2 regions of the Undibacterium sp. CY21W genome follow, and region 1 is predicted to be linked to the other one. Evidence: predicted binding sites of a transcription regulator. Region 1 holds the regulator's gene; the other holds the start of a gene.

Region 1 (6,989 bases):
CGGCGATTGCCTCCAGAAATGCAGCGCGTTGTTCCAGCGATGTCAGGCGATAGGCGTCAAATGCTTGTTCAGCCAATTCGCATGCCCGGTTGACCTCAGCTTCTGAGGCGTAACCGAACAATGGTTCCAATTGTTCGTTGGTAGCTGGGTTGATTGCACGGGTGCCGCCAGATTGGCCCATGATGCGCTGACTTCCTATCAGCATTTGTCCTGAAATTTCCATCTTTATTTCTCCGGTGCAGGTGGTCGTTTACCGCAAACCACCTGAAAACGTTACGTTGACAATACGGGTGATCTTAACGATCGCCGTTTATTGCGCGCCTTGCTTGAGTATCAGTTCGCGCAACATTTCATCTTCGGCGGCCGTCAAGTCAGTCAGTGGTGCGCGGACTGGGCCTGCGCTATGGCCGACCAGACGCGCACCTGCTTTAACGATACTGACTGCATAACCTGATTTACGGTTACGGATATCCAGATAAGGCAGGAAGAATTCGTCGATCAGACGATTGGTTGTCGCGTGATCATCTTTGGCGACAGCATGGTAGAAGTCCATCGCCAGTTTCGGTACAAAGTTAAAGACGGCAGAAGAATACACCGGCACGCCCAATGCTTTATAGGCGGCTGCGTAAACTTCGGCTGTTGGCAAACCGCCCAGATAGGTCAGGCGATCACCAAGACGGCGCCAGATAGAAACCATCAGTTCGATATCGCCGATACCGTCTTTGAAACCAATCAGGTTAGGGCAGCGTGCCGCCAGAATTTCAAGCGAGTTCGCCGTCAAGCGGCAGATGCCACGGTTGTACACCACGACACCGAAGCTGACCGATTTACAAACTTCTTCAATATGCGCAATCAGGCCATCCTGACTGGCTTCAGTCAGGTAATGTGGCAACAACAAAATGCCATCCGCACCCAGACGTTCTGCTTCTTGTGCGTAAGCGATAGCAACGCGGGTAGGGCCGCCGGCACCTGCCAGAATAGGTACTTTGCCACGGCATGTGTCAACCGCGACCTTAATGATGCTGCTGTATTCGGATGAAGTCAGTGAGAAAAATTCGCCAGTACCACCAGCGGCAAATAAAGCACTCGCACCATAAGGGGCCAGCCAGTCCAGACGATCCGCATAGGTTTTTGCGTTGAAGTCGCCATTGGCGTCAAAGTCTGTCAGCGGAAAAGACAGAAGGCCGGAAGAGAGGATTTTTTTCAGTTCTTGTGGGTGCATGATGTCTCCAAAAGTAAGCGTCTGGTGATCGGTTTCACCAGAATCATTAAGGTAAATAAAAGTCTGGAAATTTAAATTCAAAAATACATGTACGACATCGTACAACTGATTTTATGTTGATGCAACACTGAATATTCATAAATTCAATTCAGCTGTTGGTCAGGTGGTTTGTCCGGTGGTTTGTCAGGTGGTTTTTTTGAGGGGGCAGGTGCAGCGCTACGTCAGAGCGCAGAATATCGGAGTTTTATCGTCAGCGTCACTGATTGGACGTGCGCAAAGATACGACCAGCGTAGGTCGGTCACTTTGACCGGCCTTTATTGTTGGTGCATGGCAGACCGGCGGTTTTTGTATGGCGAAGGATTTACTGCTGATCAGTCTCGAACTTCTGTTGCGCGAGGCGCAAACGTTCGCGGCTATTGCTGAGATGAGTGCGCATAGCGGCGCGGGCAGCTTCCGAGTCTTTGCGTAAGATCGCATCGTGTATATCTTCATGCTCGCGATTGACCCGTTCCAGATAGCTGTTGCTGGCTTCATCGCTCAGCGCTGCGGAATCCAGGCGCGCACGGGGAATCAGTGTGCTGCCGAGGTCAGAAAGAATATCGACGAAATAGCGGTTGCCGGTTGCTTGCGCAATCAACTGGTGAAAACGCATATCTGCGTTCACGGATTCTGTATCCCGTTGTACATGTCCCAGAATATCTTTTAATGCCAGACTGAGTTCTGCCATTTGCACGTCGGTACGCCGTAATGCTGCCAGCCATGCCGCTTCGGTTTCAAGGCTGATACGCAACTCCAGAATGTCGAGAACGTCACGCACCGTAACGATGGCTTCTTTATGCAGGCTCAGCGGATTACTTGGCGGTTCCTGAATGAAGGTGCCGATACCATGACGTGTCTGTACTAAGCCTCCGGCCTGTAAGTGGGAAATTGCTTCCCGGACCACAGTGCGGCTGACCTCGTATAATTCCATGATGGCGGATTCGGTCGGTAATTTATCCCCAGGTTTCAAGGCGCCGCTACGAATTTTTTCGGTGATATTTTCTGCCAGACTTTGCGAGAGGCTCTTATGTTTTCTTCTGGTGTTATTGGGAAATAAGGCTGATTTTTCCATCGCAGTATCTATTCGCCGTAGAGATGATTTTGGCGCGATTGTATAGGAAAACGCCTGTTAAATGTTATACGATGTCGTATAAATGGCGACGTTGTAAGTGAATTAATCAAAATTAATCAAAATTAATCGATGATGAACAACAATAAAAAAACAAATGCAGACTGGATAGCGTTGCATACCAAAAATCATGCGCGATGCAATATCCGTGTTCAAGGCGCACATATCGCCTCCTGGTCACCGGCCGGTCGCGATGAACAGTTATTTATGAGTCGTCTTTCTTCCCCAGATCAGAGTCAGCCTTTGCGTGGCGGCATTCCTCTCATCTTTCCTCAGTTTGCTGACTTGGGGCCATTACCCAAGCATGGATTTGCCCGCACGGCAATTTGGCGGCTTGAGGATGTGCAGCAGAACGACGATACGGCAAGCGCGATACTGGTGCTGACGGATACCCCTGAAAGTATGCAGTTTTGGCCGCATTCATTTACTGCGACGATACGCATCACCTTAACCGACCAGGCCTTACAGGTCGATTGGCAAGTGCGGAATGAGGGCGTACAAACAATGTCGTTTCAGGCTGCGTTGCATACCTATTTCCGCGTCGCAGAAGGGCAATTTGCGACGATACTGGGGCTGGCAAATAGCCCCAGTTACAACAAACTTACACAGGAAAAGGCAGCGGCAAACGGAGCGAATCAACTGATTGTGAAAAATGCGATTGACAGTATTTATGCGCAAACACCAGACCATCTGATTTTGCAGACCGGTCTTGGCGAGCTGCAAATTGACAAGCATGGTTTTCCCGATACGGTCGTATGGACTCCCTGGGATGAGGGCGCGCGGCAAATTGCGGATCTCGCAGATGATGAAGGGCGTGCGTTCATCTGTGTGGAGGCAGCTTGTGTAAATGTTCCCATTATTTTATCGCCGCAACAAAACTGGAACGCTAGTATGAAGTTGGAATGCTCAGAAGAATAAGCCTGCGGTGCGGAACCGCATTACTTAGATGACCCGTACCCGAATTGGGACACAGTACACAGCAAAACAATGGTGCAAAGAGATGTCAGACACAGAATGTGGAGCATGCCATTGCTCTCGCGACCTAAACACGGCATAAACTTACGCCATCAATCCATCCCACAATAGTTTGACGCCGGAAAGCCCGAGCGCTGCGGTTGCGAACAGATAAAACGGACGTTCCGGGATGCGCTGTAAAAGACGCATGCCTATCCACACGCCCGCTGGTACCAGCGGCAGCAGTAAGGCGGACATTGTCAGTGTGTCGACGCTGAACAGGCCCAGCGCGATGTAAAACGGCAGTTTCGCCAGGTTGATGACGGAAAAGAAAAAGACCGTGGTCGCGACGAAGGTTTCGCGCGGCTGCCGCCATGACAGCAGATAGATCATCACCGGTGGCCCGCCGGCATGCGCCAGTGTGCTGGTAAAGCCAGCACCAACGCCGCTGAGCCAGCCAAAAATACGTGGTGGACGCTGTTCTGTCGTTGCCTGGCCGCGATGACGTAGTAGCCGGTCGAGGGTGAAACCGACGGCGATCAGTCCTATCAGTCCTTTCACCAGTTGGTCGGACATGACGCCAAAGGCCAGCGTTCCCAGCACGATGCCAACGATGGCGCCCGGTATCAGTACTTTCAGATCACGCCAGTCGGCTTTGCCGCTCCAGGCGCGGATGCCGACCATATCCATCGCGATCAGGATAGGCAGCATCACTGCTGCTGCGTTACGCGGTGAAATCCACAGCGAAAGAAAGGGAACGGCCAGCCCGCCCAATGCACCACCCAGCCCTGATTTAGAAATCCCGGTAATCAGAACCGCAAAGGCGGCAACCAGCCAGCCGGCGGTGTTCATGTGCTCCATGTTGCTTATTTATTTTTTGAAGTTTTGTTGTCGACATTCACTTCTTGTATCGCCTCGGCGAATTCAGAAATGTCTTTAAAGCTTTTGTACACCGAAGCAAAACGGATGTAGGCGATTTTATCGAGACGTTTTAATTCGTGCATGACCAGTTCGCCCAGATGGACGGACATGATTTCCCTTTCGCCGCTGGAGAGCAATTTTTCTTCTATGCGTTGAATGGCGCTGTCGATGGCTTCGGCAGACACGGGGCGTTTGCGCAGCGCGAGCATGAAGCTGGCGCGCAGTTTATTCGATTCATATTCAGTGCGGCTGCCATTTTTCTTGACGATGACAGGCATCACCAGTTCCACCCGCTCATATGTGGTGAAGCGCTTATCGCAATCTGCGCAGCGACGACGACGACGGATAACATTGCCTTCTTCGGAAACACGCGTATCGATGACCTGAGTATCAATATGATGGCAGTAAGGACATTTCATGAATAGAGCCGTAGTGGGTGAGTTTGTCTGTCAGACAGCGACAATTAAAAAAACGCCACTCGGCTGAGTGGCGTTTTGATGACGACCAGAAATTACTTCGCGTACACAGGGAAAGCGCTGGTCAGTTTTTTCACTTCTGCTTTGACGCGTTCTATGGTTGCCGCATCGTTAGGATTATCCAGCACGTCAGCAATCAGATGACCGACTTTAATTGCTTCCGCTTCTTTGAAACCGCGGGTGGTAAATGCCGGGCTGCCCAGACGGATACCGGAAGTGACCATCGGTTTTTGCGGATCGTTAGGGATACCGTTTTTGTTGCAAGTCATGTGTGCGGAACCGAGGATTGCTTCGGCTTCTTTGCCTGTCAGACCTTTAGGACGCAGATCCACCAGCATCACATGAGATTCAGTGTGGCCGGAAACGATGCGCAGACCGCGTTCTGTCAGTGTTTGCGCCAGAGCCGCTGCATTTTTGATGACTTGTTGCTGATATTCTTTGAATTCAGGAGACAGCGCTTCTTTGAATGCGACTGCTTTACCAGCGATCACATGCATCAGCGGGCCGCCCTGAATACCAGGGAAAATCGATGAGTTAATTTTCTTAGCGATCGCTTCGTCATTGCTCAGTATGATACCGCCGCGTGGGCCGCGCAGGCTCTTGTGCGTGGTAGAAGTGACGACGTCAGCAAACGGCACTGGATTCGGATACACGCCCGCAGCGATCAGGCCGGCATAATGCGCCATATCGACCATAAAATACGCGCCGACTTCTTTGGCGATTTTGCCGAAACGTTCAAAATCAATACGCAGTGCAAATGCAGATGCACCAGCGATGATCAGTTTTGGTTTGGTTTCGCGCGCCAGTTTTTCCATCGCATCGTAATCGATGTCTTCCTGTGCGTTCAGGCCGTAAGACACGACATTGAACCATTTGCCTGACATGTTCAGTGGCATACCGTGCGTCAGATGACCACCTTCAGCGAGGCTCATGCCCATGATAGTGTCGCCCGGATTCAACAGCGCAAAAAACACGCCCTGATTCGCTTGCGAGCCTGAGTTTGGCTGTACGTTCGCAAAGTTAGCGCCGAACAATTGTTTCAGACGATCAATCGCCAGTTGTTCGACGACATCGACGTGTTCGCAGCCGCCGTAGTAACGTTTGCCTGGATAGCCTTCGGCATATTTGTTGGTCAGCTGTGAGCCTTGTGCTTCCATTACGGCTGGCGAAGTGTAGTTTTCAGACGCGATCAGCTCAATGTGATCTTCCTGACGCTGGTTTTCTAATTGTATCGTCGCGAACAATTCGGGATCGATATTGGCGAGAGTATGGTTTTTTGCAAACATGGTTTTCCTGACTATCGTGAGAGTGAGTTAAATAAGTGAATTCAACAAGCGCATTAAACTGTTTAAGTAAACGAGATTGGTGATTGACTTCAATGAGGTGTCAGTCTGACGCGGACGAAGAGAGGCAGCCTCACTACTTTTACCATCAGGCTACCCAGGCGCACGGCTGGGATCACGGAACACAGTAACCCCGACATCTCACGCTTCCCGATGGATCTCCATCTTTTGCAGCCGCCCTGATCGGGATCAGCCACAATTTCGCCAGTCACGTGAGACAAAATGGTGCTGAGATTTTACGTGATGCGCTTTGAATGGGCAAGCCACTCATCGGCACATGATAGATATGGTTATTTTGCTAAAAAATAACTGCTTTCGTTTTAGTCGCAGTCTGTCTGTTCTGACCTGCATCGCAAAAGCCCTTAGAATAGATATCTGACAGATATTTGTTTCCGGCTACGACAAACGCGGCAAACACGGCAAACAAGCGCATTTTTCATTCAATGGCATAAAGGATTTCAGCATGATCGTATTAATTACAGGTGCAAGCTCAGGTTTTGGCGAAGAAATGGCGCGTAAATTTGTACGCGAAGGTCATCAGGTCATCGCTGCCGCCCGTCGGCTCGAACGTTTGTCTGCTTTGCACGCAGAGCTGGGAGACAAATTATTGCCGGTCACGATGGATGTGACGCAAAAGTCTTCGATTCTGCAAGCGCTGGCAGATTTGCCTGCTGCCTGGAAGAAAATCGATGTGTTGATCAATAATGCCGGTCTGGCATTAGGAACCGAACCCGCCCATCTGGCTTCGCAGGATGAGTGGGAAACCATGATTGATACCAACACAAAAGGTTTGGTGACCGTGACGCGGGCAGTTTTGCCGGACATGGTGGCGCGTAACAGCGGCATGATTATCAATATCGGCTCGATTGCTGGCTCAACCGCTTATCCGGGAGGCAATGTGTAT
Region 2 (6,989 bases), on a different contig from region 1:
CCTGAATAAGGTCAGGCAACCAAGTAGCACAAAATTACGCTGGACGATTGCCAGTTGGGAATGGCCACGCAGCATTCGGGCTAACGACCGTTTTTGCATCAGGAGTCGCTGGCTTCGCTGGAGCAGCCTTTTTTGCCGCTACTTTTTTTGCAGCTGGTTTAGCGGCAGGTTTAGCCGCTGCTTTTGCTGCTGGCTTCGCTGCTACTTTTTTCGCTGCTGGCTTCGCTGCCACTTTAGCGACGGCTTTCTTCGCTACTGGTTTGGCCGCTGCTTTTGCTGCTGGTTTCGCTGCTACTTTTTTCGCTGCTGGCTTCGCTGCCACTTTAGCGACGGCTTTCTTCGCTACTGGTTTAGCCGCTGCTTTTGCTGCTGGTTTCGCTGCTACTTTTTTCGCTGCTGGCTTCGCTGCCACTTTAGCGACGGCTTTCTTCGCTACTGGTTTGGCCGCTGCTTTTGCTGCTGGTTTTGCAGCTGCTTTTACTGCCGGCTTCGCTGCTACTTTAGCGACGGCTTTCTTCGCTACTGGTTTGGCCGCTGCTTTTGCTGCTGGTTTCGCTGCTACTTTTTTCGCTGCTGGTTTCGCTGCCACTTTAGCGACGGCTTTCTTCGCTACTGGTTTGGCCGCTGCTTTTGCTGCTGGTTTCGCTGCTGGTTTCGCTGCTACTTTTTTCGCTGCTGGCTTCGCTGCCACTTTAGCGACGGCTTTCTTCGCTACTGGTTTGGCCGTTGCTTTTGCTGCTGGTTTCGCTGCTACTTTTTTCGCTGCCACTTTAGCGACGGCTTTTTTAGCAGTCGTCTTTTTCGCAGAGGCGGAATCGCCCGCTGCCGTTTTTGGTGCTGTTGCCATTTTGTTTCTCCTTCGATAGAGATGGAAAAAATCGGATAAAAATTAAATCCGCTCTATCCTTTCAAGCGGATTATTCATGGGCACAAACATAAACGATGTTTGCGCTAATGAATTCGGCACCGGCTGAACTGCTGCATGCCCTCGATGATGCAGCACTTCAGCCATAAACTTTCGCTCTGCGATCGTCGTCTGAAGCGATCGATCTGCAACGCCCGCACTACCTGCGTACGTCAATATTAGTTACAGAACTCAAGGCACAAAGCCAAAAACCGCAATACCCGATTTCGCCAGGTATTGCGGCACTAACAGTACAAGTAATTTAATCTTTGACTGTCCATTCAGTTTGGTGAGGCCTCTCGAGTTTTACATCTCGTGCAAACCTTGAGTATCCCTTTTCAGGAGGCCGGGGCGCTTATTCAGCAGCTACTCCCAATTGAGGGCTCCGCCTGTTTGATACTCAATCACGCGCGTTTCAAAAAAGTTGCGCTCTTTTTTCAGGTCTATCATTTCGCTCATCCACGGGAAAGGATTTTCTTCCTGAGGGAACAAAACATCAAGACCAATTTGTTGTGCTCTGCGATTTGCGATGAAGCGTAAATATCCTTTGAACATCGGAGCATTTAATCCAAGCACTCCACGCGGCATTGTATCCTCTGCGTAGCGATATTCCAACTCCACCGCGCGCAAAAACAACGATTTAATTTCATCTCTGAATTCCGCTGTCCACAAATGCGGATTTTCCATCTTAATCGTATTGATCAAATCAATACCGAAATTGCAGTGCATCGATTCGTCGCGCAAAATGTATTGATACTGTTCGGCTGCACCCATCATTTTATTCTGACGACCCAGCGCCAGAATCTGCGTAAATCCAACATAGAAGAACAGTCCTTCCATCAGACACGCAAAGACAATCAGCGAACGCAGCAATGTCTGATCCGCTTCAGTCGTGCCTGTTTTAAATTCAGGATTCGTCAACACATCGATGAATGGAATCAGAAACTGATCTTTGTCACGGATGGATTCGATTTCGTTATAAGCGTTAAAAATTTCGCCTTCATCCAAACCCAGTGATTCAACGATATATTGATACGCGTGAGTATGAATCGCTTCTTCAAATGCCTGACGCAGCAAATACTGACGGCATTCCGGCGCAGTAATGTGGCGGTAGGTACCCAACACAATATTGTTTGCTGCCAGAGAATCTGCAGTCACGAAAAAACCGAGATTACGTGTCACCAAACGACGCTCATCATCAGTCAGTCCATTTGGATTTTTCCACAATTCAATATCGCGTTGCATATTGATTTCCTGTGGCATCCAGTGATTCGCACAACCAGCCAGATATTTATCCCATGCCCACTTGTATTTGAATGGTACCAGTTGGTTAACGTCTGTCTGTCCATTGATAATACGTTTATCGGCAGCGTTCACACGACGCGCAATATCTTCTGCGCTCGCAGATTCGACTTTCTTGACCAACGCTGGATTTAGCGCAACTTCCTGTAATTGCAGACCAGCTTGTACATCGCTGCCTGCTGGCCGCACAGTTGATGGCGCTACAGGTGCTGCTGGTGTGGCTTCATCGTCCCAAGATAACATTTTTATTCCTTACAAGATGACACTTTATCTTTGCGCATAAGCAAAAATGTGCCGGACATTGCGAACGATGGATAGCTCACACCGTTCGCTGAAAATTCAATTGATTAGTTCTGTATTTCTGTCAGTTACTGCCTGAAAGCCGACAGCATTACTGACAAGCTTCGCACTCTTCAAAACCTGGGTCACCTGGACGAAGGTAGCAAGCTGCACCTTCTGCTTCAGGGGCTACTGCTGGCGCTGCCGCAACCGGTGCTGCGCTGAATGCACCCGCACCGCCATCCACCGCAACTGCATTCAACGCACCAGTTTTCGATGTCGATTTTTCGGTATGCGTCGCGCCAATCGTACGCAAGTAATACGTCGTTTTCAGACCACGTAACCAGGCCAGTTTGTAGGTCTCGTCCAGTTTTTTACCGGATGCGCCTGCCATATAGATATTCAGGGATTGCGCCTGATCTATCCATTTCTGACGACGTGAAGCCGCTTCGACCAGCCACGACGGGCTGATCTCAAACGCAGTCGCATACAGTTCGCGCAAATCTTGTGGAATACGATCAATGCGAGCCAAGCTGCCATCAAAATATTTCAGGTCAGCGATCATCACCTCATCCCACAAGCCACGCAATTTCAGATCGCGCACCAGGTGTTCGTTAATTTCAGTAAACTCGCCGGACAAGTTCGATTTCACATACAAATTCTGATAGGTCGGCTCGATACAGGCTGAGACGCCGATGATGTTAGAAATCGTTGCTGTCGGCGCAATCGCAACGCAGTTTGAATTGCGCATACCAAATTGTTTGATGCGATCACGCACCACAGTCCAGTCCATGGTTTCGCTAAAATCTGCTTCCAGATAACCACCACGCTCTTCCGCCAACAACTTCAACGAGTCTTGCGGCAGAATACCTCTATCCCACAACGAACCTTGATAAGAGCTGTAAGTGCCACGTTCTTCCGCCAGCTCAGTCGATGCCAGATAAGCGTAGTAACACACGGCTTCCATCGAGGTGTCAGCAAACTGCACCGCTTCATTCGATGCATAAGGCACGCGCATCATGTGCAGGCAATCCTGGAAGCCCATGATACCCATGCCGACCGGACGGTGACGCAGATTGGAATCGCGTGCTTTTTGTACGGCATAGTAGTTAATATCAATCACGTTATCCAGCATACGCATCGCGGTACGGATCGTTTTTTGCAGTTTGACGTGATCGAGCTTGCCATTCTTCATGTGCGCTGGCAGGTTAACCGAGCCCAGATTACATACGGCGATTTCGCTTTCGTTAGTGTTGAGCGTGATCTCGGTACACAGATTCGACGAGTGCACCACGCCTACATGCTGCTGCGGGCTGCGGATATTGCAAGGATCTTTGAACGTGATCCATGGATGTCCTGTTTCAAACAACATGGACAGCATTTTGCGCCAGAGGTCGAGTGCCGGGATTTTCTTGGACAATTCGATTTCCCCGGAAGCCGCTTTGGCTTCGTAAGCGAGGTAAGCACTTTCAAATGCCTTACCGAATTTATCATGCAGATCCGGTACATCGGATGGAGAGAACAGGGTCCACTCTCCTTTTTCCATCACGCGCTTCATGAACAGATCAGGAATCCAGTTGGCGGTATTCATGTCATGCGTACGGCGGCGGTCATCGCCAGTGTTCTTACGCAGATCAAGGAATTCCTCGATATCCATATGCCAGGTTTCAAGGTACGCGCAGACTGCACCTTTACGTTTACCACCCTGATTGACCGCAACCGCAGTATCGTTGACCACTTTCAGGAACGGCACCACACCTTGGGATTTACCATTCGTGCCTTTGATGTGCGCGCCGAGTGAGCGTACCGGTGTCCAGTCATTACCCAGACCACCGGCATATTTCGCCAGCAAGGCGTTTTCTTTGAGCGCGTCATAAATACCGGCCAGATCATCAGAGACCGTAGTCAGGTAGCAGGACGACAATTGCGAACGTTGTGTGCCGGAGTTAAATAGTGTCGGTGTCGAGCTCATGAAATCAAAGCTGGACAACAGGTGATAGAACTCGATGGCACGGGCGTTACGATCTTTTTCTTCCAACGCCAGGCCCATCGCCACGCGCATATAAAAAGCCTGCGGCATTTCAATACGGGTGCCGCGGACATGCAGGAAATAACGGTCATACAAAGTCTGCAAACCGATATAGCTGAATTGCAGATCGCGGTCAGCGACCAATGCTTTTGCCAGACGGTCCAGATCAAATTCCGCCAATTTTGTATCCAGTAATTCGGCAGCAATGCCTTTCTGGATAAATTGCGGGAAATAGCGAATGTATTCGGCGGCGGCATCCTGCTGAGCCACCTCTTTGCCGAAGACTTCTTTACGCACTGTGTGCAACAGCAAGCGGGAAGTCACCTGGCTATAGGCTGGTTCTTTTTCCATCAAAGCGCGCGCAGCCAGAATTGCTGATTTATGCAATTCCTCGACAGGCACGCCGTCGTACAAGTTCTTCAATGTTTCAGTCAGGATCGCTTCTGCATCTGCCAGTTTGTCGAGACCAACGCAAGCAGCAGTAATAAGGGCGCGAACTTTTTCAATGTCGAGGATGACTTTTTCACCGTCAATAACCACATGGATTTGCGGCAGTTTTGCCTGTGAGGCTTGTTGCGCTTCGCGTTGCAGGCGGCGTTCTTCCTGATGTTTTGCACGATACAAAACATAAGAACGGGCAACATCATGCTCACCGGAACGCATCAGCGCCAGTTCAACCTGATCCTGAATATCTTCAATGTGAAACGTGCCGCCGGTTGGCTGCCTGCGCAGCAATGCCGCAACAACCGTCGAAGTCAGTTGCTCAACGAGTTCACGGATACGGGCAGAAGCTGCGCCTTGACCACCGTTGACGGCCAGGAATGCCTTCGTCATCGCGATCGCAATTTTTTGCGGCTCAAAACCAACTACGGCACCATTCCGGCGAATAACCCGGTGCTCGCTGTATCCGCTGCCAGCACTCGCCTGAACGGCGTTGCCGCTTGCGGAGCTTAGATCGGAATGAGATGGCGTTGATGTTTCCATTGAAGAGTGCATTGAACCTCCGGAGTCGGTGATATCTTGAGTCGTTCATGACCTCAGACGATCATGAAACGCTCGGGTTAACTGAATGTTGCGCCTTATTACAAACTAGCTTTACACGGAAAACGGCCGTGTTATTTCTTCATTTTTAAATCAATTGCTGCGAAAAAGGGGAATGTGAAGCAAGAAAGGTAAAACAAGAAAAACTACTATATATAGTGCACAAATAATTTATAGCCCTAATTCTAGTACCCGATGCTAAGGTGTGCAACCGCTTTATTTGCTAATTTTTCAGTAATTTTTTTGTGCAAGCGATTGACTTTCGCAGATGATCAGAAATCTGCAGCAAGCTGAGTAAGTGAGTGCTAACAGAAAATAGTCACACCGCTTAAAGGATATTTATCTATCGGTTTTCAGCATCATCCTCAACTAGACTGCAACGAGGCGAAGCAGATCTTAGGGCGCAAGCAAAGTTACACTGACAACATGCTGGCAATACTTTCGTCGGCGTGAAAGCGAACGCACAAGCGCCGATTGAATTCCCGGGAAAACTAATCCTGAATTTTTAATTTCTGTATCTGGTAACGCAACTGCCTGAAGCTGACGCCGAGCAGCTCCGCCGCCTGGGTCCGGTTATGCCGGGTCTGCTCCAAAGCCCGCATAATCATTTCGCGTTCGATATTCTCCAGATACTCAGGCAAGGAGCAAGGAAGCGTAGGGGGAGAAAAAACGTCTTCATCTTTCGTTGATATAGCCCCGGTAATGATCTGCTCAGGCTGCACAACATCATCAACATGCTGTTCCGTTGGTAGTTTTTTATGATTGCGTAAGGCCAGATCGGCCACTTGTATACAACCATCGTTGGCAAACGCGAGTGCCCGCTCGAGTATGTTTTCCAGTTCACGGACATTGCCGGGGAAATCATAAGCACGTAAAGCTTGCAATGCTGCTGGCGACAAGGTGACATCACCGCCAGCGAGCTTACGTAATATCGCAGCAGATAAATCGGCAATGTCGTCAAGACGCTCACGCAACGGCGGCAAGTGCAGCTCAATGACATTTAAGCGGTAATACAAGTCCTGCCGGAATCGCCCTTCGTCTACGCAGGTACTCAGATTCTGATGGGTTGCACTGATAATCCTGACATCGACGGACTCTTCCAGTGTTGCGCCGACTTTGCGAATACGGCGCTCCTGTATTGCCCGCAACAACTTCACCTGCATCGCCAGCGGTAAATCGGCGACCTCATCCAGCATCAGCGTGCCGCCATTCGCCGCCTGAAAAAATCCTTCGCGATCATCTGCCGCCCCGGTAAAAGCACCTTTACGATAACCGAAAAATTCCGCTTCCATTAACGTCTCAGGAATTGCTCCACAATTAACCGCAATAAACGGCTTGCCAGCGCGCGAACTGGATGTGTGGATTTCTCGTGCAGCCAGCTCCTTGCCGCTACCGGATTCCCCGGTAATAATGACCGGTGCCATGCTACGCGCC

Evidence for each region. Region 1 encodes NrdR, which represses ribonucleotide reductase genes. Its sites were predicted from a motif close to CACNANATNTNGTG; they were not measured.
Region 2: the regulator NrdR is predicted to act here: its motif matches at 5,703-5,716, upstream of H8K29_RS07525 (ribonucleoside-diphosphate reductase subunit alpha).

The regions. Positions count from the first base shown of each region.
Region 1 is NZ_JACOGE010000005.1:226,131-233,119, forward strand. Features, by position in the region: gene H8K29_RS13340 (aldehyde dehydrogenase (NADP(+))) at 1-223, opposite strand, end outside; gene kdgD (5-dehydro-4-deoxyglucarate dehydratase) at 311-1,222, opposite strand; gene H8K29_RS13350 (FadR/GntR family transcriptional regulator) at 1,585-2,334, opposite strand; gene H8K29_RS13355 (D-hexose-6-phosphate mutarotase) at 2,464-3,309, shown strand; gene H8K29_RS13360 (sulfite exporter TauE/SafE family protein) at 3,451-4,197, opposite strand; gene nrdR (transcriptional regulator NrdR) at 4,212-4,685, opposite strand; gene glyA (serine hydroxymethyltransferase) at 4,778-6,028, opposite strand; ZMP/ZTP riboswitch at 6,174-6,307, opposite strand; gene H8K29_RS13375 (SDR family NAD(P)-dependent oxidoreductase) at 6,549-6,989, shown strand, end outside.
Region 2 is NZ_JACOGE010000002.1:643,011-649,999, forward strand. Features, by position in the region: gene H8K29_RS07515 (histone) at 35-847, opposite strand; gene H8K29_RS07520 (ribonucleotide-diphosphate reductase subunit beta) at 1,271-2,449, opposite strand; gene H8K29_RS07525 (ribonucleoside-diphosphate reductase subunit alpha) at 2,598-5,510, opposite strand; gene H8K29_RS07530 (sigma-54 dependent transcriptional regulator) at 6,047-6,989, opposite strand, start outside.